One region of the Lysinibacillus sp. JNUCC-52 genome, then DNA from elsewhere that is predicted to be linked to it. Evidence: riboswitches for the same ligand, from Rfam matches in the RefSeq annotation. Region 1 holds a riboswitch; each other region holds the start of a gene.
The links. A riboswitch is a leader RNA that binds a small molecule or an ion and turns the genes downstream of it on or off. The one in region 1 is predicted to bind cobalamin.
Positions count from the first base shown of each region.

Region 2: another riboswitch for cobalamin. It lies ahead of JNUCC52_RS15450 (hypothetical protein); the one in region 1 lies ahead of JNUCC52_RS01485 (hypothetical protein).
Region 3: another riboswitch for cobalamin. It lies ahead of JNUCC52_RS06475 (glutaredoxin family protein); the one in region 1 lies ahead of JNUCC52_RS01485 (hypothetical protein).
Region 4: another riboswitch for cobalamin. It lies ahead of JNUCC52_RS22795 (energy-coupling factor ABC transporter permease); the one in region 1 lies ahead of JNUCC52_RS01485 (hypothetical protein).

Region 1 is NZ_CP065546.1:243,300-249,513, forward strand. Features, by position in the region: gene JNUCC52_RS01460 (ABC transporter substrate-binding protein) at 1-956, shown strand, start outside; gene JNUCC52_RS01465 (ABC transporter permease) at 946-1,914, shown strand; gene JNUCC52_RS01470 (ABC transporter permease) at 1,911-2,723, shown strand; gene JNUCC52_RS01475 (ATP-binding cassette domain-containing protein) at 2,716-3,465, shown strand; gene JNUCC52_RS01480 (ABC transporter ATP-binding protein) at 3,480-4,205, shown strand; cobalamin riboswitch at 4,327-4,511, shown strand; gene JNUCC52_RS01485 (hypothetical protein) at 4,771-5,544, shown strand; gene JNUCC52_RS01490 (elongation factor G) at 5,735-6,214, opposite strand, start outside.
Region 2 is NZ_CP065546.1:3,110,202-3,116,415, forward strand. Features, by position in the region: gene ytvI (sporulation integral membrane protein YtvI) at 1-304, opposite strand, end outside; gene JNUCC52_RS15440 (hypothetical protein) at 399-947, shown strand; gene JNUCC52_RS15445 (glutathione peroxidase) at 1,180-1,725, shown strand; cobalamin riboswitch at 1,880-2,090, shown strand; gene JNUCC52_RS15450 (hypothetical protein) at 2,244-2,786, shown strand; gene JNUCC52_RS15455 (ABC transporter substrate-binding protein) at 2,788-3,750, shown strand; gene JNUCC52_RS15460 (tyrosine-protein phosphatase) at 4,125-4,892, shown strand; gene JNUCC52_RS15465 (MATE family efflux transporter) at 5,038-6,214, shown strand, end outside.
Region 3 is NZ_CP065546.1:1,233,039-1,239,252, reverse strand. Features, by position in the region: gene JNUCC52_RS06490 (FecCD family ABC transporter permease) at 1-871, shown strand, start outside; gene JNUCC52_RS06485 (ABC transporter ATP-binding protein) at 858-1,652, shown strand; gene JNUCC52_RS06480 (ferrochelatase) at 1,730-2,635, shown strand; cobalamin riboswitch at 3,196-3,371, shown strand; gene JNUCC52_RS06475 (glutaredoxin family protein) at 3,492-3,716, shown strand; gene nrdI (class Ib ribonucleoside-diphosphate reductase assembly flavoprotein NrdI) at 3,713-4,072, shown strand; gene nrdE (class 1b ribonucleoside-diphosphate reductase subunit alpha) at 4,069-6,162, shown strand; gene nrdF (class 1b ribonucleoside-diphosphate reductase subunit beta) at 6,150-6,214, shown strand, end outside.
Region 4 is NZ_CP065546.1:4,606,588-4,612,801, forward strand. Features, by position in the region: gene JNUCC52_RS22780 (energy-coupling factor ABC transporter ATP-binding protein) at 1-851, opposite strand, end outside; gene cbiQ (cobalt ECF transporter T component CbiQ) at 848-1,621, opposite strand; gene JNUCC52_RS22790 (energy-coupling factor ABC transporter substrate-binding protein) at 1,625-1,897, opposite strand; gene JNUCC52_RS22795 (energy-coupling factor ABC transporter permease) at 1,899-2,645, opposite strand; cobalamin riboswitch at 2,788-2,971, opposite strand; cobalamin riboswitch at 3,228-3,407, shown strand; gene JNUCC52_RS22800 ((2Fe-2S) ferredoxin domain-containing protein) at 3,545-3,916, shown strand; gene cobJ (precorrin-3B C(17)-methyltransferase) at 3,920-5,596, shown strand; gene JNUCC52_RS22810 (sirohydrochlorin chelatase) at 5,612-6,214, shown strand, end outside.

The DNA.
Region 1 (6,214 bases):
ACACTTCTTTCTTCGGAACAAAGGCATCTATTGAAAAAGTTATTTTTAAATTTATTCCAGATAGTAATGTTCGTGCATTGCAGCTGAAATCTGGCGAGTTAGATATTGCGTTACTGGATCCGAATCAGGTTGAAGAGCTTTCGAAAGTAGAACAATTAAAAATGTACGAAGTAGAATCAGCCGATTATCGTGGCGTGTTATTTAATATGAACTATCCACTTTGGCAAGAAGTCGATGTTCGAAAAGCGATGAGCTATGCGACAGATCGAACAGGCATAGTTAAAGGCATCCTACATGGGTATGGGACAGAAGCTTATTCGCCACTTCAAAAGCATGCCTATGTAAACGAAAATATTGAACATTATACTTATGATGTAAAGAAAGCAAATGAATTGTTAGAAAAATCGGGATGGATATTAGCAGACGATGGGTTCCGCTACAAGGACGGTAATAAGCTTGCCTTTACCATTACGGCACCAATTACAGATTCTGTGCGTGTCAATATGGCGAATTATGTCGCTCAAGGCTATAAGGAAATTGGGGCAGAGGTAGAAGTAGCGGCACTTGATTGGAGCAATATCGTGATTGAAGAAACGGAAGCGTTTATGGTGGGATGGGGTAGCCCATATGATGCGGACCACCATACGTATAGTTTATTCTATTCGGGTGAATCGAGCGTAACAAGTGCGGGCTACAATTATGGAAGCTATGCCAATGCAAAAGTAGATGCTTTGCTTGATGAAGGACGAACAACTGTCGATCCTGAAAAACGCAAGGAAGTCTATATGGCATTACAAGAGGAGCTAGCAGAAGATCCACCGTTCGCTTATTTTGCCTATGTTGATGCTGTTTATGGCATTAATAAAAATATTAGTGGTGTGAAAGAGCGTATTTTAGGTCATCACGGTGCTGGCTTCTTATGGAATGTCGAGGAGTGGAAATGGAATGATCGCTAAGTGGATCGGGAAGCGAGTGATAATGGGGACAATTGTCCTCATTATCGTGAGCTTCCTCTCTTTTTTCATTATGCATGCTGCACCTGGCAATCCTGCTGCTGCTTATTATGGAGGCAATGCTCAAACATTAACAGTAGCTGAGCAACAACGAATTGAAAAAGCGTTTGGCTTAGATAGGCCAGTGCTTCTACAATATGGTACTTGGTTAGGCGAAGCGGTAAAAGGAAATTTAGGCTATTCTGCCAAAGAGGGAAGACCCGTCATAGCGATTTTATTAGAAAGGTTACCTAACACATTACAGCTAGTGGCGCTCACATTATTTGTCGTTACAATTGTCTCTACTTGGCTAGGTTTACGGGCAGGAATGAAGGAAGGTTCTTTATTGGATAGAGGATTATCCATCTTTAGTATAGCAAGCTCTGCGATTCCTCCTTTTTGGCTAGGTATTGTCTGTATAATAATTTTTTCGGTACAGCTTGGTTGGTTTCCTTCTTCAGGTATGAATGATGTGCGTGGTAATGGAGGTTGGCTTGATCGTTTAAACCATATGGTGCTTCCACTAATTGTTTTAGTATTTTCTCATGTGGGCATATTCGCACGCTTTTTACAGGACAGTGTTAAGGCAGAGAATCGTAGTTATTATGTACAAGTTGCGCGTGCAAATGGCGTTCCAGACCGACAAATAAGAAAACTCATACTACGGAATTCTGTTATTCCGTATATCAATTATATTGGTGTGACGATTCCTTCATTCTTTGGTGGTTCCATAGTAGTTGAAACACTTTTTGGCTGGTCAGGATTAGGCTCATTGCTTGTGAAATCCGTTATGGTTAAGGATTTTCCTGTACTTATGGGAGCCATTCTGATTATTGGTGTTGTGGTGGTCATTTGCTTATTTGTAATCGACGTTTTAATGATTTGCATCAACCCAAGATTGAGAAGAGGAAAATTAGTATGAGAAAACAACGGAAGATGCCACTCGTTTGGCTTGCGCTTCTTTGCATTATATTAGGAACTACCATCTTCTCCTCACTGTTGGCACCTTTTGAGCCAAATGCAATGGATATGAATCATATTTATGAAGCACCAAATCTTACACATATACTTGGTACAGATCAGCTAGGCAGAGATGTTTTATCACGGATACTTGTTGGGGGGAAAGTTACGCTTTTCATCGCCATAGTGTCAGTCGTAATTTCAAGCATTATAGGCATTATCTACGGTGGTATTAGCGGTTTTGTTGGGGGTGCCATTGATGTCATTATGATGCGCATTTTGGAGGCCTTTTTAACGATTCCATCCTTAGTAATTGTACTTGCCCTGCAAGCAATTATGCAAGGAAGTGTTTGGCGAATGGCCATGATTATAGGTTTCACAGGTTGGTTTGTTACAGCTCGAATCGTTCGCTCTGAGTTTATTCGCTTAAAGGAAATGGAATTTGTCCAAATGGCTACAATGTTTCGTACCCCATTATGGAAAATATTATTTGGTCATTTATTACGAAATAGTGTGCCTGCTATCTTTGTCGTGACAATATTTAACTTCGCAGGTGCGATTTTTACGGAAGTGTCTTTAAGCTTTTTAGGCATCGGTGTGCCGCCAGCAATCCCGTCATGGGGAACGATGCTGTACACAGCGCAAAATGATTTACTTGTTGGGGCTTGGTGGATCGGTCTTTTTCCTGGAATACTGATTTTTGTGACGATATTATGTGTACAAGCGATCGGGACCACTTTCAAACAAGGAGGAGAACGATCCCATGTTTAGTATCGATAATCTAACTGTTCAAGTGAACGATAAAAACCTCATCCACAATATTTCGTTAACTGTCCCGAAAGGCGAGATTACCGCAGTTATCGGTGAAAGTGGCAGTGGGAAAAGCACAACAATATCAGCTATTTTAGGGATGCTCCCGCCGCAAACTGAGGCAATGGGTGCAGTTTTCTTTAATGGGGAAAATATGCTGACGATGTCAAAAAAAGATAGGTTGTTATTAAGGTCAAAGCATATTTTCACGATTTTTCAAGATGCCACAAATAGCTTTTCACCTACGCAAAAAATGAAACAACAATTGTATATGTTTACTGCCTTACGAGTGGGTGATGACAAAGAGAGGTTTCTCTCTAAAATGACCGCTATATTAAAGGAGTTAAACTTATCAGTAGATATATTAGAAAGCTATCCATTTGAGTTGTCAGGTGGTATGCTACAACGCTGTATGTTAGCTTGTGCATTGTATAATGAGCCAGACATATTAATAGCAGATGAACCAACTTCTGCACTAGATATGCTGCATCAACAACACTTTATAACATTATTAAAAAAACTTCATGCGCAGCTAGGGACAACTATTATACTGGTTACTCATGATTTAGGGGTTGCTGTTTCACTAGCGAATAACATAGTAGTGATGAAAGATGGAGAAATCGTTGAGAAGGGGCAAGCGACAGAAATTTTTGAGCAGCCTAAACATCCGTATACGCTACGGCTTGTCGCAAATCATTTTTAGGAGGCGTATATGTATTGCTTCAGGTTGAAAATATAAGTAAAAGCTTTCGAGCAGGTCAGCAAGTATTAGCAAATATAAATCTTTCTGTAGGAGAAGGTGAAATCGTCGGTCTAGTTGGAGAGAGTGGCAGCGGTAAAAGTACTTTAGCGAAAGTCATTATGCAGCTAGAGTCAGCTAATAAAGGGACCGTCCATTTTCAACAACAACACATCACTAAGAAAAATCGAAAGTCCTTTTATGAAAATTGCCAAATTATATTCCAAAATGCAAGTAATGCTCTAAACCCTATGTGGACAGTCAAGCAACTATTAAGAGAGCCATTGCAACATCAAAAAGTGGTGACGGACAGCTATTTACAAACGATGCTTGCGAAAGTTAAGTTATCAAACGATGTTTTATATGCTTTGCCCTCTGAACTTAGTGGTGGTGAGAAGCAAAGAGTAAATTTATTACGCTCAATTCTTGTAGAACCGAAATTGATAGTGTGCGATGAAATTGTTTCAAGCTTAGATCGTTTAATTCAGCGAGAAATTATTGATTTATTAATGGCGTTGAATAAAGAAAGAAACATGGCTATTTTATTTATTTCGCATGATTTAAAAGCTGTTTCTTATTTAAGTGAACGGATATATGTAATGAGAGCTGGAGAAATTGTCGATGAACAGCACAAGGAACAAGATGGATTTCATTTCACTGATAGCTATGCACAAAAGCTATTCCAAGCAATGGAAGGTGAATAATATTTCGTTTTTTCGCAGCAGAAAACAATTAGATACCGTTTTCTGTTGATTGACTTTAAAATTCCATTACTTTACAATATGATTTAATAGTATACTAGTGAGTTTACTATTTATCTCAACAAAATAGCGTGTAGTAATAGGTGTAAATTGCGTGCAATTTACTGAAAAGGGAAGTCGGTGCGAGTCCGACACTGTCCCGCAACTGTAAATGTGAGTTTTCTTTTCGTATACCACTGTTAAATGACGGGAAGGGGAAAAGAAGCTGTGACCATAAGTCAGGAGACCTGCCTGTTACGAGTACACACCATAACCCTACGAGGAATAGGAGGTGGCATGTTGACAAAGCAGAATGTTCTGTTCGTCACAGTACGTCAAACGACCAATACCAAAGGAATTAAGGATATACGGCATCGAGCCAAATATCTCCCATTGGTTCATTGTTTGATGCTGCTTGATGAATGATAATGATTAGCTGAACGACGGATTTCCTCTCAAAGCAGGAAATCCGTATTTTTATGTGATCGCAACATTTGTTTTGAAAATATGTACGAACTGAGGTGCACGTATGACGAATATTCATGTATGTACAACACAAGAAAAGCAATATGTAGATATGAAGATTTGTAAACTGTCACGAGTTGAAGTTGCCAAGCAGCCTAAAACTAGAATGGTCATTGAAGCTCTTGTTGATCAGTTTTTAGCATCAGGACTTATTCGTAACGAACGTTTATTTAATCAAATATTTTTTAACAAAGATATCATTTGGATTCAAAATGAGGTGTATGACGGTTGTCTTTTTGCTAAAGCAAGCGTGGCGGACGAGCTCAAAACGAAAAAGAACGGCTTTATGATGTACATGCCAACAAATCCAATTGTTTATGAGGTCAATGGTGAGGCGTATCATTTAATAACACGTATTGATTCGATTCGTGCGAAACCAAATTTAGATAGGCTGAATATAGAGCCGAAACCTATTTTAAGTGCTGCGCGAGTCAATGATTTACTATGCTCAATGGTTATGCGTTTTTATATTACCTATTTAGAAGACTTGTCGTTAGTCGTTCATACAAATCAAGATACTAATAAAATATTAGATTTAATAAAATATGTAAAGCATGAATACCAACACTTTCTTGAAAGTGTGAAAGAATTAAATGACTATCATTTAAATTGGCACCCACGAGGTAATGGTCATCAATTATTGCTTCAACTGATCGAGCAATTACAAATTTTAAAGAGTAAACCTGGCACGGTTCTTGTAGATTTTACGAATAGTAATGGTTATGTAATTGTGGAATCGGCAAATAGCTTTGTTGCGAAAGTAAAGAAAGCTTTATAGGAAATATAAAAGGCATCGAGATGTTCTCGATGCCTTCAGTTATTTTTTAAGGAGAATAATATTGATGGATATTGCGGATAACTTTTGAAACCGCCGATAAAAGCCTAGGAATCGCCGATAGAACCGTTGAAACCGCCGATAAACCACTAAAAATCGCTGTGTTGCTATAGAAATGTGTGTCGTTGTTTAATTACAAGCAATGCATGGCTTCTTTTGCGTCATACCAAGGAACGGAATAGCCCTTACCCTTCGCACAAAAAATACTAGACGATGAATAGTCGGGATCAGCTTGCTTATTGTAATTGATTTGCGCTATTACTTCTTCACTATTATGGCATTTATCATAGCCATCAAATTGTAACGATATTGATCCTTTGCCGTTCGTATAAGCAGCGAAAGTAGTACTATAATGCATAAATGTTGCAACAGGAACGCGTCCTGTTAATGTTACTTGTTCCTCTGTTAAGACGGGTGCATCAAATGTACCGTCTGCTTGCTGGATATCGTTCATCATACGACCGATAAAATCATTCGATGCTTTCAATTTGAAGCGATAATACGGTTCAAGCAATATATTTTCGGCTTGTTCCAGCCCTTGTCGAAGTGCACGGAAAGTTGCTTCGCGGAAATCGCCTCCCTCTGTATGCTTGATATGGGCACGTCCTGTCAA
Region 2 (6,214 bases), 1.8 Mb from region 1:
ATTTAGAAATATAGTAAGGTGCTTGCTTTGAAATGGAAATAATTTGCGACATTAGTTGTGTAATAGTAAAGTAACAAATAATAGAAATAAAAATAACGCTTACTATGTATATAAAAGCTACAGCTATTTTTCGAGACATTTTCCATTTTCGTTTAAAGAACATAACAATGGGTTCTAATAAAAAAGCTGTAACACCTGCTAAAATAATTGGCACGGAGACAGGTATGATAAAATATGCGGCTACAAGTAGGCAAATAATCGCTAGCGTTCGTATAATCAACTTTCGAGTTATAAATCTATTCATAAGCTCTCCTTTTTATCATTAAATTTTAAGTACAGTGTAACAAAAAAATTTTAAATTTGAAAACGTTCTGAAAGAATGAAGGTAGGGATAAATCATGGAAAAAGAGATTTTGCAACTTTTTAGTAATTTAGCAGAGCGTGACCGTGAGATTGAATACGAGTCGTATAGAAAATTAATAAAAATCATGCAAGAACCAGTAGATTGGACATATGCAGTGTGGGAACAACTTATTAAAGCCCTTACATATACAGATGGACATGCTCGTGCACGGGCAGCGCAGTTTTTATGTGCATTAGCAGCAAAAAGTGACCCGGAAGAACGTGTTTTAGATGATTTTTTAAAAATTTGGGCAGTCACGTATGATGAAAAAACAGTAACAGCAAGGCATGCCCTGCAAGCAATTTGGCAAATTGGGCTTGCTGGACAAGTTCAAAGAGATTTAATTGTTTCGTATTTAGCAAAAAGGTTCCAAACTTGTATTGACGAAAAGCAACCATCGCGTATTCGATATGATATTATTGTATCCTTTAAGAAGTTGTTTGATGCTACGAACGATCATAATTTACTAGATATTGCAAAGCGATTAATAGATGAAGAGCAGGATATGAAATACAAAAAGAAATATAAAACCGCCATCCGTTAAAATAGCGAGATGGCTATTTTTATGCCCAAGCGTGTTGTTTTGAAGAAAGAAAAGTTATTGATTATAATAAAAATAGGAGGATGGATTCAGTTTTCGATAGGTCTTATATACTGACGTAAGCTATCGTATAAGTGAGAGCCAGAAACTATCCATAAAGAGGAAACAAGTAAATCTGCAACAGTATATAGCATAGTAACAGGATAAATATTGTAAATTAGAAAGGGTCGAGAAAATGGGGATTTATAATTATTTAGTGAAAAAGCCAAACGGTGAAATTTTATCAATGGAGACGTATCGAGGAAAGACAATGTTAATCGTTAATACCGCCAATCAATGTGATTTTACATATCAATTTGAAGATTTGCAAAAAATGTATAATAAATATGGCAAGGGAAATTTCATTGTTTTAGGTTTCCCGTGTAATCAGTTTGGACAGCAGAACCCAGAAGATGGAGTTGAGACAACTCAACTTTGTCAGCTTAACTACGGGGTAACTTTCCCGATTTTTGAACTAGTTCAAGTTAATGGAGAAGAGACACATCCGTTATTCAATTATTTAAAGCACGAAGTAGATTTTCGTGAATTCGGTAAGGCGAATATGCAGGAAAAGATGTTAGCTGAAGCTATTATCCAAATTGCACCTAGCTTTTTAGATGGACGTAACATTCGTTGGAACTTTACAAAATTTTTAGTAGATAATCAAGGAAATACAGTCGAGCGCTTTGAACCAACAGATTCACAATTAGATATTGAGCAAGCTATTGAAAAAATTTTATAGCTAGCCATTTTAATCAGAATTTTTAGGCTGGAATAACAAATAGCTAATCACTATGTAGAAATAGTGCTAAGTTTTGTATATATATTTTCGAATATTCCACAATCTCACAACTATTTTTTCAAATCAATATATGATAAACTGCTAATCAAGTGAATAATTCTTGCAGAATAATGGTGCTAACTTTAGCATAATCGGGAATTCGGTGTAAAACCGAAGCTGTTTCCGCAACTGTAAGTACAAGAATCATAAAAAATGCCACTGTCGAAAAGGGGAAGTCCTAAGATGGGAAGGTTTTATGATATCGCAACTGATTAGTGGTAGCGAACTGTACGAGCCAGGAGACCGACCTTTATTTAATGTATAAAAACTCTTCGGAAGCTAGGAGGATATACGGCAAATACATAAGCGATGTCGCATGGGCGGCACTATATATGCTATTTTCGTCGTTCCTAGGGAGCGGCGTTTTTTTATGCACCTATAAAGCAAAATCTGTTCATGAAAGAAAGAAGGGACTAGTTATGAAAAAAGATGCTCGTTATTCTTGCTACCCATTCATGCGTGAAAAAATATCTACTGTAGATTTTGAGATTCGTACGGATAGTTTAACAACTCATGTCGGTGTAGCATTAACGGCTGTAAAAGCAGAAGCAGTTGAGGTTGTAGCGACAGATTTATTGACGATTTTGCCAATGGCCTACCATGTAAATGGCTCAGTACGTGGCAAATTAGCAGTAACGGAAGAAGATTTAGTATGGCTTAGTGATCGCTATGATTTTTATGTGGGGCATGTAAAGGAAGAAATACAGAACTTTGTTTTACCACAAGGAACGGGGGCTGCAACAGCGCTTCATTTATGTCGTAGTGAGGCAAAAAAATCATACCGTGTTCTACATAAAGTTTCTGAGGAAAGAGAAGTACCAGCAATTCTTTTCGATTACTTAGGATTATTAGCGAATGTATTTTTTGTAATGGCTGTATACATGAATCAGCAAGCTGGTATTGCTGAAATACCGTTTATAAGCAAATCATACCCTATGAAGAAGAAGAAGGAGAATGTGTAAAGTGAAGAAACTAATTAATTTCCAATGGATTACAATATTAATGTTAGCACTTGTATTGGCAGGGTGCGGTACAGCAGATGAAGCCAAAAAGGACGATACATCATCTAAAGAAGGACAACAAGCTGAGCAAACAGGCTATAAAGTGACAGATGATCGCGATGTCGAAGTAGCATTTGATGCAGTACCAAAAACGATTGTGTCACTACAACCAAGTAATACAGAAATCTTATTTGCACTAGGCGTTGGAGATAAAGTTATTGGCGCAACTGAATATGATACGTACCCAGAAGAAGCAAAAGATATTGAACGTGTTTCAGACTCTGTGACATTTAACACTGAGCGAATTGTGGCTTTAAAGCCAGATGTCGTAATTGCTTATTCAACAGGCAATGCCGAAACACTTGATGCGCTAAAAGGTCTTGAAGATGCAGGCGTAAAAGTATTTGTAATTAAATCAGCAGCTTCATTTGAAGATGTATATGGAGATATTCAACAAATTGCTGAAGTGATGGGTGTTAAAGATAAAGGTGAGCAGTTAAACGAAAGTATTAAAGCGAAAATTGCAGATGTACAAGCAAAAGTCAAAACTGTAGAAACACCGAAAAATGTCTACTTAGAAATTAGCCCTAAGCCAGATATTTATACAACAGCAGCTGGTACTTTCCAACAAGAAATTCTTGATGCAGCGAATGTGAACAATGTATTTGGTGATCAAACAGGATGGGTAAAAGTTTCTGAGGAGGATGTTATTGCGAAAAATCCTCAAGTTATTTTAACAACAGTAAACTATGTAGAAGATGCAGTAGGTGAAATTCTTGGGCGTGATGGATGGAATACAATCACTGCTATTCAAGATAAAGCGGTAAATTATATTGATACTGATATTTCAAATCGCCCAGGTCCACGTATCGGTGAAGCTGTAGAGATGGTAGCAAAATCAGTATATCCTGAGTTATTTAAATAAGGATAAAGAATAATAGCCCTTGGGCAAAAGAGATTAAGTGTTAGATTGATGGCAATCAATCTAACACTTTTTGCAGTGAACGGTATTTTCCACTTCTGTTTTCCTCGGGCGCACGGGCTTCTCAGGCGTCTATCGGCGATCTAGGAGCATCTATCGGCGCTATTCCTAAGTTTATCGGCGATTTAGGAGCATCTATCGGCGCCATTCCCAAGTATATCGGCGATTCAGAAGCATCTATCGTCGCTATCTCCATGTTTATCGGCGATTCGCTCTCAATCTCTTCAAAAAGGCATTGGATAATTGGTATTATCTTCATTTGTTCTATAAAATAGAAGTATAGATAGATGATTGCTTAAATAAGGGAGGCGTAGTGGATGACACAGTTTGACATGAAGGTTATTCCGTTTGAGGCAGTCTTGAATTTCCGCGATATGGGTGGCTATAAGGCCCGAGATGGTAGAGTAGTTAAAAATGGATTGCTCTATCGCTCAGCTGCACTAGGTAAGATGACCCCAGCGGATAAGGAGCGCTTTGAAGCATTAGGAGTAAAAACAATCTTTGATTACCGCGATCAACACGAGGCACTGAATAATCCTAACCCCTCGTTTAAGGGCGCACAGTATATTCATATACCTGCAAAGGGCAATCACGCGTTTGAGATGCCGACAAATACTGGTGGCCATAATTTTTATAAAGTTGTTAGCCCAGAGATGTTCCGAGATTTTTACGCACAAATGCCATTTAACAATGCTTCATTTAAAAAGTTAATATCCACAATTCAAAATCCAGATAATTTAGGCCTCGTCCATCACTGTGCCGTAGGAAAAGATCGAACAGGAATTGGCGGTGCCCTCATTTTGCTTGCATTAGATGTCCCTGAAGAAACTATTATGCAAGATTATTTAGATACTAATATATATTTACGTCCCATGGTAGAACGAATGGCACAAGCAATTCAAAATACTTTTAATGACCATGAATTACAACAGTTCCATGCATTAATGTCTGCACGTGAGGATTATTTACAGGCTGCATTCGATGCTATTGATAGTCGTTATGGTTCGAAAACAGTATTTTTAGAGAAAGAGTTTGGTTTAACAACAGAAAAACGCCAGCAATTACAAGAAAATTGCTTATGCTAATAGCCCACCCTTTCACAGTAATTCAGTGAGAGGGATTTTTTTGTAAGCAATTCAAAATATTTTTTTATTAGCTATCCTTTACAGTGGCAAATCTGTGATAAGATACAATAGATTTTTATGTAAAGTATAGAGAGAAGTGAAGTTGTTGGGACAAGCGATAAGAGAGAAACATTCGGCGGACCAGTTTAGTTTATTTCATTTAACATGGCCGATTTTTTTAGAAGTTTTTTTATTTATGTTAATGGGATTAGCCGATACATTTATGTTAAGTGCCTTATCGGATAACGCTGTATCTGGTGTCGGCGCAGCAAATCAATACATTCATATTGCGATTTTAATACTTGAAGTAGTAGGTAATGGTGCTGCGATAGTTGTCTCGCAATATTTAGGTTCAAAGCGATTTTTAGAAGCTACAAAGATTTCAGCGTTAGCTATTACGTTGAACTTAATTCTAGGGCTTATTATGAGTGCTCTATTTTTCTTAGGCTCAAGCCATTTAATGACGATGATGAATTTAAAGGGTGATGTTCTACAATATGCCCAAAGCTATTTAGTCATTATTGGTAGTTTTATTTTCTTACAAGCGATTATTAATGCGTTAGCAGCTATTATTCGTGTCCATGGTTGGACGAAGCAAACAATGTACGTATCACTCGGTATGAATGTTATTCACGTCGTGTTAAATTACGGATTGATTTTTGGTAATTTTGGAATGCCAGAATTGGGTGTGAAAGGAGCTGCTATTTCCTCAATTATTAGTCGTGGACTTGCAGTTATTGTTTTTTCATGGTTGTTGTATCAGGTAATGGAGATACGTGTGAAAATCGAATACTTTTTTACTTTTTCAAAAGAGTATGTACGAAAAATTTTAAATATCGGATTACCTTCTGCATTTGAACAAGTACTTTATCAATTTTGCCAAATTGTTTTCCTCTATTATGCAACGTATATAGGATCCGAAACACTTGCAGCAAGACAATATGCAATGAATATTTCGATGTTTACATACTTGTTTGCGGTTGCAATCGGTACAGGGACAGCTATTATTATAGGTCGCTATGTAGGCGCTGGCAAAAAAGACGAGGCGTATCAACAGTTATGGATAAGCGTGCGTTCAGCTTTTATTTTTACAATACTAATGGTGAGTGTAGTGACAATTTTCCGCAAACCGTTAATGAGCATATTTACAGATAATCCAGAGATCATCGCGATTGGTGGGTCTGTATTAGCATTGAGTATTTTATTGGAAACAGGTCGTACGATGAATATTGTTGTTATTAATTCATTACGTGCTTCAGGCGACGCAAGATTTCCTGTGAAAA
Region 3 (6,214 bases), 990 kb from region 1:
CTCAGAAGATACAATGGCACGGCGAATTGTGTGGGAAATCCGTATGCCCCGTATACTAACAGGTATGATAGTAGGCGTTTGTTTGGCTATTGCAGGTTCGATTTTACAAGGTGTTATGCAAAATCCATTAGCTGATCCAGGGGTTATAGGAATTACATCCGGCGCGGGCATTATGGCGGTGGCTGTAATGGTTGTTTTTCCTGGCTATATCATATATTTACCTATTGCAGCCTTTTTAGGCGCTTTTGTCGCCGCAATGATTGTGTATTCTTTATCGGTGAAAAAGGGTGGTACATCCCCAATGCGAATAATTTTAGTGGGTGTAGCCATTAATGCACTTTGTGGTGCAGGAACAAATGCACTTATGATTTTGTATAGCGATCGTGTACAATCTGTCCTACCATGGTTGTCGGGTGGCTTGACAGGTGTTGGTTGGGTGCAATTTAAAATGATTATTTACTATGTTCTTGTAGCACTTATATTTTCAATTTATGCAATTAAACATATACGTATCATGCGTTTAGGAGATGAAATGGCAAGCCTTTTAGGGCACAATGTAGAACGCAGTCGATTCTTTTTAATTGCCTTAAGTACGTTATTGGCGGGAATTGCAGTAAGTGTTGCTGGTTTAATTGGGTTTGTAGGTTTAGTTGTACCACATATTTTGCGACTAATTATTGGTGGAGATCATAAATATTTACTACCTACTTCCGCGTTGGCTGGTGGCTTACTTGTTGTGTTTGCTGATACAATAGCGAGAACCGTATTTGATCCTATTGAGTTTCCTGTAGGCATTTTGCTAGCATTCGTTGGTGGACCGTATTTCCTTTATTTAATTCATAGAAAGGGGAATTCCATTGCTACGAACTGAGCACATACAGTATCAACATGAGTTCACTCAATTTCGATTAAATGATATTAACCTGAAAATTAATGAAGGGGAAGTTGTAAGTTTAATAGGTCCGAATGGCTCGGGGAAATCAACATTATTACGTGTAATATCACGTCTTTTAAAACCAAATAGTGGGACAGTTTTTTTAAATGAGCGTAACATTCATGAAATGAAGTCTAAAGAAGTAGCTAAAACACTAACGATGCTCCCGCAAATGAATAATCATCAATTAGATTTAACAGTGCGTGAGTTAGTAGAGTTTGGGCGTCATCCACATAGCGGAGGAAAGACGGTCCTGTCTAAAGAGGATAAAGAAATTGTTGATTGGGCGATTGACGTAACTAGACTGAAAGACTTACAAAATCGGGTACTACCTTCGATGTCTGGGGGTGAGCGTCAACGTGCTTGGATCGCAATGACTGTAGCACAGCATCCCAAAGTGTTGCTTCTAGATGAACCAACAACATATCTAGATATTGCACACCAATTAGAAGTGATGGAGCTTGTAAAAGAGTTAAATCAAAAATACAATATGACCGTTATAATGGTGTTACATGATATTAACCAAGCGGCACAAAATAGCGAACGTCTGATTGTATTAAAGAAAGGCAAAATCTATTACGATGATTCACCACATTGTGTATTATGTAAAGAAATGTTTCAATCAATTTTTGAAATAGATGCGGAAATTTATATGCAAGACGGAAATCCAATCTTTACGCCGATAAAATTGTGCTCAAGTTCTTGTGAAAAATCGTAGGCTATTTTTAAAAAGAAATTAGAACTAAAACTACAACACTATATACATTAATCTATTGAAGAAAAGGAGACTAAAAAATGATTGGTATAATTTATTACGCATATGGCGCACCGAAATCTTTAGACGATGTAACACCTTATTTTACACATATAATGAAAGGTAAAACACCACCACCTCATGTAATTGAAAATGTGACGGCACAATTTAAAAAATTAGGTGGTATTGATCCATTAGCAGCAAATACGGGACGTATTGCTAAAGGGCTGGAACATGCTTTACAGCAACGTGTAACAGAGCCTGTAAAAGTATATAACGCATACAAACATACAGAACCTTATATTCCAGATGTTGTTAACACAATGCTTAGAGATGGTATTACAACTTTTATAACACTACCTGTAAATCCGATTATGTCTACAGGGGCATCAGCGTTTCATGATGAAGTTAGTACGTTATTAGCTTCTCATGACGTTAAAGTTATCCATGCGAAAAATTGGCATTTAAATCATGATTTACTTGCTGTTTATAAAGACCGTGTTCAACGTGCATTTGAATGGATTCCTGCTGAAAAACGAGCACAGACGCATGTTTTATATACAGTCCATAGTCAGCCTATTGACCCTGAAAGAAACGAGCACTATGTGCGCCAGTTTTCCGAATTAGCCGAAGCCATTTCTAAAGAAGCACAAATTGCGAACTGGCATGTTACATATCGAAGTGGTCATGGGAAAGGTGACTGGCTAGGTCCAAATGTAAAAGATAAAATTAATTCATTGCAAGGCGAGGGTGCTCAAGGTATCGTCACATGTGAGCTTCTTTCACTTTCAGCGGATATTGAGTCCTATTTTGAAGTCGGATATGAATGTCATCGATTATGTGAGGAACTGCAAGTTGAATTTGCACAATCGGAGTTTCCAGGTGATAGCTATGATACCATTCAAGCTTTAGCTGCCATTGTCGAATCATTTATTCCCGCACAATAACTGAACAGGTTAATAAATTACGATTAACTATTGTAAAGTCTATATTGCCATCTGATGTCGATATTCCATTGATGTCAGATGGTTATTTGTTTTATATCAATATAGCGAACAGAATAGCCACGAATAAATACACTTCATTCTAATCTGAACTAGCATAAATGATATCTAACAAACGGCAAATCTATTTTAATATTTTTTTGTGTGTATAATGAAAAATTGAATAGAAGTTATAGGGCTTACGATAGTGGCTAAAATATGATAACAGCTATAAAATTATATAAGTACATATTAAATATAATACGCAGTTTAATTTAGGCTTCAGTAGGTAGAATAATAATTGCTTAACATTTGATAAAGCTTATCATGGAAAACCGTCTATCATTCTTTAGAACTATTGACGATATTATTAATTATACTAACCTAGCTAGTCATTTTTCATTTATTAACCGTTTGTTGTTCCTAAAGAAAATAGTGAAAAGTTACACTATAAAGAATTCGCTTTTCTTGATTTACTTTTTACTTGAAGGATGGTACACTTAATTGTGTTCAACAACAATATATTGTGTTAGTTTTATATAGGTACTACTATATGTAGTTTAATAGGGAAGTTCGGTATATCCGACGCTGTCCCCGCAACTGTTAAGCTGACGATGATTTAATCCACTGTGCATTCGTATGGGAAGGATATCAGAGAATGAAGCAAAGCCAGGAGACCTGCCTATAATAAAACAATTCAACCTTTCTTCGGGGAATAAGAAATGGGGACGTGACGATTTTTTTGTTTTTTTACGTTTCTAACTTAGGCTGTCTCTCCCAAGAGATAGCCTTTTTATATTATGAAAAGAGGGAATTTAAAATGAAACTTTATACGAAAACTATATGCCCAAAATGTCTTTGGGTCAAATCGGAATTACAACGTGCAGGACTTGAAGCAGAAATTGTGAATATTGATCACGATGAGCAAGCAAAACAAAAAATTATGGACGCAGGTTTTTTAAGTGTGCCTGTTCTTGAAGTAAATGACACATTTATAGGAGATGTCAAAGAAATTGTTTCTCAAATTGAGATGATTGCAATATGATCGTTTATGCTAGTCGTACAGGTAATGTGCGAAGTATTGTGACGAAATTAGATGGGGAATCTATTGAAATTTATGATGGATTGTTGCTGACTGAGCCCTTTCTATTAATTACATACACGGACGGCTTAGGTGATATTCCTGCAAAAGTAGCTCGCTTTTTAGAGCAAAACAAGGAATATTGCAAGGGAGTAGCTGTAAGTGGTAATAGTAATTTTGGGCACCATGTGTTTGGTGGAGCTGGCGAAAAAATTGCAGAAACCTACCAGGTCCCGCTAGTGCGTAAATTAGATTTACGTGGATATCAGGCTGATTATGAAGTAATACAAACGTTTTATGAAACGAGGGTGAAGGGATGAAAACATACTTAAAGCTTAATAATGAGGTGCTTAATCGCTATAGCACGACGGGTCAATTAGAGCTTGAAAAGGACCGTGAAGCAACACGCCGTTATTTTTTAGAATATGTAAATGTGCGTCTACGTTATTTTATTGATATTGAGGAGAAAATACGCTATTTAGTCGATGAAGGTTATTACGAGAAAGAGTTTATCGACATGTATGAGATAGATTTTATTAAACACTTATACAAAAAAGCATACGATTACAATTTCCGCTTCCCATCTTTTATGAGTGCAAGTAAATTTTACGATAGTTACGCAATGAAAAGTCGTGACGGGGAAGAAATTTTAGAAAAATATGAGGATCGTATTGTTATCATCGCTTTATATTTAGCACAAGGGAACACGGTTTTAGCAGAACGTTCCGTTGAAGCAATGATGGAGGCGTATCAACCAGCAACGCCAACCGCATTAAATAGTGGAAAAAAAGCGCGTGGCGAATTAGTAAGCTGCTTTAAACTTTCAATGGATGATTCAATGAATAGTATTGCTGAAAATATTGGTTATTGTTTAGAGCTATCACGCCTTGGCGGTGGAGTAGGGGTAAACTTAACAGATTTACGTCCATTAGGAGATCCAATTAAAGAAATTTTAAATCGTGCAAGTGGTGTGATTCCAGTTGCTAAACTTTTAGAAAATTCCTTCAGCTATTCCAATCAGCTTGGACAACGTAACGGCTCTGGCGTTGTCTACCTAAATATTTTCCATGCTGATATTGAGAATTTTATTTCATCGAAAAAGCCAAATGCTGATGATAAAATCCGACTTGCAACGCTATCAACAGGTATTATTATTCCAAGTATTTTCTTTGAACTGATGAAACGTGATAAAGATATTGTGTTGTTCAGTCCATATGATATTTATAAAGAATACGGGAAACGAATGTCTGAAATTTCCATTACAGAGATGTATTATGAGCTACTAGATAATCCTAATATCCGTAAGATTAAACGCTTGAATGCGCGCAGATTATATACAGAAGTGAAAAAAGCGCAATTTGAATCAGGCTATCCTTTCGAAATCTTTGATGATAATGTCAACGATGTACATCCACTCAAAAATATAGGTCGTGTAAAAATGTCGAACCTATGTACAGAAATTTTACAAGTACAAGAAACAAGTATCATTACTGACCAAAATGAATCAAATGAATACGGACTAGATGTATCGTGTAACTTAGGCTCAATTGATATACATGCCGCAAGTAAAGTAAGTGATTTTGGTACATTAGTAGATACAGCAATGCATCTTTTAACGAATGTGTCGCAAATGACGAACATCACGAATGTACCGCCTGTAGCTAAAGCCAATAAGTTAATGCATTCTGTAGGGCTTGGATGTATGAATCTGCATGGTCATCTTGTTACAGAAGGGATTATGTATGGCTCTAAAGATTCAATTGCTTTTATGGATAGCTTTATGGAAGCGATGAACTATTATTCACTTAAATCATCGATGGAGATTGCTAAGGAACGAGGCGAAACGTTCTACCGTTTTGAGGATAGTGATTATGCGTCAGGCGTTTATTTTGATCAATATGTTAATAAAATTGAAGAAGAGCTTTCACCAGTTGTATTAAAAGCATTAGGAAATATTCCAATCGTGACATCGAAAATGTGGGAAACATTAAAGCAGGATGTTATGGAATATGGTTTATTCCATTCTTATCGTCTAGCTATTGCACCAACTGGTAGTATTTCATATATTCGTAGCTGTACAGCTTCAATTGCACCAAGTACGGAGCGTGTAGAGGTGCGTGATTATGCGGATAGTCGAACAATTTATCCAATGCCACATTTAACAAATGACAACAGTCATTTATATGTGGAAGCATATGATGTGAATCCATATGATTTAATCGATTTATACGCAGCATCTCAAAAACACGTAGACCAAGGGATTTCGATGACGCTGTATGTCACGGATAACTGGACAACGGAACAGTTAGCGAAAATTTACATTTACGCTTGGGTAAAGGGAATTAAATCAGTTTATTATGTCCGTCAACGTTTGCAAAGCTTAGAGGAGTGTGTCGCATGTCAAATATAATTTACGAAGCGGTCAATTGGAATAAGTCAACGAGTGAACTCGCACAAGTATT
Region 4 (6,214 bases), 320 kb from region 1:
TTTGAGTGCCTGTCACCCAAATGCTCAATTAGATTTTGTAAGTCTTCTTTTGAACGAGGCATCTGTATATTCTTATCAAAAAGATTTTTATTTTGCAGGGCGAGAGTTATGTCAAAAACCCAAGGTCGTTCAAGATGCGCTAGTTCAAGCAACTTCTCCTGATAGAACAATTCAACAGGATCCCCATTATAAATAACTTTACCTTCCTCCATCACAATTATTTGATCTGCCCATTCATAAGCCAAAGCAATATCATGGGTCGCCAATAAAAATGTTCGTTGCCCATTTTCTAATTTAGCTAAATAATGTAAAAGCTTTGCAGCATAATAATTGTCTAGTCCAGCAGTTGGTTCATCTAATAATAAAACAGACGGTTCCATTGCGAGCACACCTGCCATCGCCACACGTTTTTTCTGTCCGACACTTAAAAAATGAATCGGTTTCTCTAGTAATGATTCGACCTCTGTTTGTGCGACAGCCCAGGCGATTTTTTCCTCGATTTTTTCTTGTGACCAGCCAAGATTTAATGGACCGAAAGCGATGTCTTGCTTTACGGTACCTGAAAAAAGTTGATTGTCAGCATCTTGAAATACGATGCCTACTTGTTGGCGTAATGCTGATAATGCTTTTCTTGAATAGCTAAGTGCTTCGTTGCAAAAGGTAATATTGCCAGCGGTCGGTTTTAAAATCCCATTTAGATGCTGAAATAATGTTGATTTACCAGCACCATTATGACCGAGTATGGCGATTTTTTTCCCCTTTGGAATTTGTAATGTAATATCTGTTAGTGCTTCAGTACCGTCTGCATAGGCATACGATAACTGTTGAAGCTCAAAATAAAGTTCAGTCATGAGAAAAAACCTCCATATAAGATGAGGAATAAAAAAATAATAACCATTCCAAACCAATTTTTCTTGCTGTATCGTACACTATCTTGCCAATAGACCGATTCGCCACCACGTGCCTGCATCGCATTATTAAGTTCGCGACTACGTTGAAACATTTCGGCAAACAATGCTGCAATGAGCATGGAAATCGACCTAAGCCATTGCATAGGTGATTGATAGCCAAGGCGTGATTGTTGCGCAAGATGGATTTTTTGCATGCTATTTAAAAAAATAAAAATAAATCGATACGTAAGCTCTACTAACTCTACAAATAAAACAGGTAGATGCCATTGTCGTAATACGTGGCAAATAGATTGGACCGATGTTGTTAATATTAAAAAGTACAAACAACTAATGCTACCTAGTACACTGAACAATAACTGCTGTGCTGTAATCAAACTTGCATTACCGATGAAAATGGTCCAATGACTAAGTGAAAATGCAAAGCGATGTGCTGGTAGTATACTTGAATTTGGTGCAATTGAAATCAAAATAGATACTAAACTAGATAGTAGAAAAAAACCTGGTAACAATAGTAATTTTACATAATATGAAAAGGGAATTTTTGCGTATAAAATGATAAAAGCACTCATTACAATAAATGTAATGAGTGAAATAAGTTCATCTTTCACGATAAGCGATAATAGCAGTAACCCTAAGGAAAACGTCATTTTTTCTAACGGATGAACAGTCGCTAGTTTATTCATATAAGCATATTTATCAATGAGTAACATTGTTTAACCTTCCTTATGCTTGCCGCGCATATAGCCTACAAAATAGCCGATAAAGCCAGCACCAATCGCAGCCTGTAATACGAATAATAAGCTTTCAATTTCACCGCTTGGTGGCTCCCATAAGCTTTCAAACCATGGTTCATACTCTGCATTAATTTCACCGATTGCAGCTTCTGCTTCTCCGTCAGCACCACCAAATTCTGCACCCTTTTGTACGAAAAGGGGGATGATTGCTAAAAGTACAACGACAGCTAGTAGCAGTAAATTTTTCTTCATCCTAATGTGCCTCCTTTGCTGAGAAAACACGAAGAGCCTTTAATTCGCTCACATTGTATTTTTTTAGGAAATTCATGACGATAACAGTTAAAATTCCTTCACTAATTGCGAGAGGAATTTGTGTTAAAGCAAAAATCCCTGCAAATTTTGTGAATGAAGCCATAAAGCCTCCTACTTCAGAAGGGAAAGCTAGTGCTAATTGAACTGAAGTGACAACGTAAGTACCTAAGTCCCCAAGCATCGCGGCAAAAAAGACAGCGATAGAAAATGAAAGACCAATTTTTTGAGAACCTTTAAAGACATAATACGCAATAATTGGACCTACAATCGCCATTGAGAAAGCATTCGCACCTAAAGTAGTAATACCACCATGCGCTAAAAGTAAAGATTGAAATAATAAAACGATTGTTCCGATTACGCTCATTGCTAATGGCCCGAAAAGAACCGTACCAAGACCAACACCAGTAGGATGTGAGCAGCTTCCTGTTACTGATGGGATTTTCAGTGCTGATAAAACGAATGCAAACGCACCTGATAAGCCTAATATCATTTTTGTTTCAGGATTTTCATCAATTGTTTTACGAATAGAACGCAATCCTAAAATAATAAATGGAATCGAAACGACCCACCAAAAAATCGCCCATTCAATCGGCAAAAACCCTTCCATGATATGCATGGCAAACGCTCGATTTGGTACTAGTAAAAAAGCTAGTAAGAAATAACTAAGTTTCCAAAATGAAAATTTCAAAACCATTCCTCCTTCACAGTCATTTTCGAATGTAGGATGCGCAATAAAAAAAGCACTTCTCCGTCTAGGAAAAAGTGCATAGCTGAAAAAGCAAATACTAATGGTCATTTGCTAAGCCGCACACCTATCCTCGTAGGTTGAAACGATCACGATTTTTTCGGCAGGTCTCCTGGCTTAAGATCAACATTTTATAGGCCTTCCCGTCCTTTGGACAGTGACATTTTCTATAAAATTCCCTCATACAGTGGCGGGACCGCGCCGGACTTAAACCGGCTTCCCTTTTAAGCGAAATGTATACACTTCGCACCGAAAAAAGATGAAATTGTGAGTTTTCACGAAGAAGTGTAACATGTTTTTCCAATCATAAGCTATTCTTTTTTTGTAAAAAGATTTTTTAATAGAATTACATTCTAGAAAATTCAGATAAATGTAAGAGAGAATCAATCAATTTTAACGGAATATTTGTTGAAATTTTATTAAAAATCTAATAAATAAAAAAGAAATGTTGAAAAGAGTAAAAATAATAGGCTATGATAGAAACAGTTTTATATTCGTTTTATTAACATTTCATTTCAAAATTTAAATATAAATCCATCATTAAGTGCTCGATAGACTTCGAGATAATAGGGAAATCGGTGTAAATCCGATACAGCCCCCGCTACTGTAATAGCTGATGAAATCGCAATGCCACTGGAAACTTGGGAAGGCGCGAAAGTAAGAGGAAGCTTAAGTCAGGAAACCTGCTTAGTTGATGATATGCAAACTTTTCGGAGGGAGAAGTGAAGCGAGAGCGGATACGTGTATATTCGTTTTTATTTTGGCTTCTATAAAACCTTTACTCTTCGATGTTGAGTAAAGGTTTTTTCTTTTTCCTAAAAGTCAATGAGGGGAGAACAGCAATGACAACTTGGAACTTAGAGGGCATGAAAACACATCTTTTTATTTGTAATGGTAGTAGTTGCATGAAAAAAGAGGCTGAGGAAATTACGTTGGCCATACGAGATGAAATAGAGAAATTAGCACTCGATAAGGAAATACATACAACAAGAACGCGTTGTAATGGCAGATGCAAAGATGCATGTGTTGTAATCGCGTATCCACAGGGAAATTGGTATCGTGTGACAACAGTAGAGCATGGTAGAACGCTTGTAAAAGATTTAAACGATGATTCTTTACATAGTGAGCATGTGTTTACTTTGACAGAAGGTACGTTGCAGCGTACCCCGCAAACAACAGCCATCAAAGGCATCGATAAGGTGAAAGAGGGGTAAAAAATGGCGCAAAAAGGAAAGATTTTTGTTGTAGGCTTTGGACCTGGGGATTTCAAGCATATTACAACCCGTGCTGTAGAGGCATTACAACAAAGTGAATTTATTATCGGTTATAAAACATATGTTGAGCTCATTCAAGATTTAGTAAGTGCAAAGTCGATTGTTAGTACTGGCATGACAGAAGAAGTGTCACGTGCACAAGAAGCAGTTCGTCAAGCCGAGGCTGGAAATATTGTTGCGGTTATTTCGAGTGGTGACTCGGGCGTATATGGAATGGCTGGACTTGTATATGAAGTCCTCATTGAGCTTGGTTGGACGGAAGCAACAGGGATTGAAGTTGAGATTGTGCCAGGAATTTCTGCTATTAATTCTTGTGCAAGTTTGCTAGGCGCACCAATTATGCATGATTCTTGCACGATTAGTTTAAGTGATCATTTAACGCCTTGGAATTTAATTGCAAAGCGTGTGGAAGCTGCGGCGATGGCGGATTTTGTCATTGCTCTATATAACCCTAAAAGTGGCCGCCGTACACGTCAAATTGTAGAAGCGCAACGAATTTTACTAGAATATCGATCACCTGATACGCCTGTAGGACTTGTGAAAAGTGCCTACCGAGATCGTCAGGAAATAACAATGACAACGTTAGCAGAGATGCTCGAGCATGATATCGGCATGTTAACTACAGTAATTATTGGCAATTCATCGACATTTTTCTATGACAATAAAATGATTACACCGCGTGGCTATCAGCGCAAATATACACTTGGAGAAGAAAAACAGCCTTTACGTCCACACCAGCGTTTAAGAGAAGAAAATGAACCGTGGGCAATGAACCAAGAAACAGGTACTGCACGCCAAGACTTTGCGGCAGATCCCAATGCAGGACGGATGAAAAGTAGTATTGCAATAGCACCTGCGCCTGTAACAGTACCAGAAAAATCATCATTGGAAATGGCAGCAACAGCACTTGCCATGGTGAAAGGAACAACTGTCACAAAGACAACAACAAAGTTAGTCCAGCAAAAAATGGAGTCGATTTTTGAACTTGCTGTTAGTCCAGGGGTAGCAAATAAATTTTTCACGCCACAACAAATGATGACGTTAGCTGAAGTTGTGGGAGATGAAGGCACGATGGAATATACACCAGACCATCAAATTCATTTGAAAATTCCGACGACAGAGCCTGAAATGATTACTGAAAAGTTAAGAGCAGTAGGCTTTTTACTTGCACCAATAGGGGATGTGCTGTCATTAAAAGCCTGTGATTTCTGTTATGGAGAGAAGGCGGATTCAATTCCATATGCAGAGGAAATTCAAGATAAGCTTGGTGGATTATCCCTGCCTAAAACTTTAAATATTGGTTTTAATGGCTGTGGCATGGCGTGCTATCGAGCAGTGTTTGACGATATCGGTATCGTCTATCGAAAAAGTAAATTTGATGTTTTTATCGGCGCTAAGCCAGTAGGGCGTACAGCCCATGCGGCACAGCCCGTTGTAGAGGGGCTAGAGCCAGAACAGCTTATTCCGCTTATTACAGACATTATTGAGGAATACAAGGCAAATGCACATCCAAATGAACGCTTGTTCAAATATTTCAAACGGGTGAAAAAAATATTGCATTTTACGTATCAAGATATGTCGTCAAAAATAAAAGTAGAGCCAGCTCCGTGCGGCGACTAGTGAGGAGATAAAAAAATGAAAGCAATTTTATTTGTTGGCCATGGTAGCCGTTTAGCAGCAGGAAACGACGAGGTGCGCACGTTTATCGAGCAAATGACACCTCGAGTTGATAAAAGTTTTTTAGTTGAAACATGTTTTTTGGAGTTTGCCTCTCCTAACATAGAAGAAGGTATTACGAATTGTATAAACAAGGGTGCTACAGAGGTCCATGTAATTCCGATTATTCTACTTCATGCAGGCCATTCAAAAATGCATATACCTGCAGAAATCGAACATGCACGTGAACATTATCCAAACATTACATTTACCTATGGGCAAACAATCGGTATTCATGATGAAATATTTGCTATTTTAGAAGACCGCTTAGCAGAAATCGGCTTTAATACTGAAGAAGAACATAAGGATACTGCCATTTTATTAATTGCACGAGGTGGTAGTGACCCAGCTGCAAATGGTGATTTTTATAAAATTACTCGTTTGTTATGGGAAAAACTGAACGTTCCTTATGTGGAAAGTGCTTTTATGGGCGTGACAGATCCTCGTGTTGAAGAAGGCATTGAACGCTGCGTTAAACTAGGGGCGAAAAAAATTATTATGCTACCGTACTTTTTATTCACA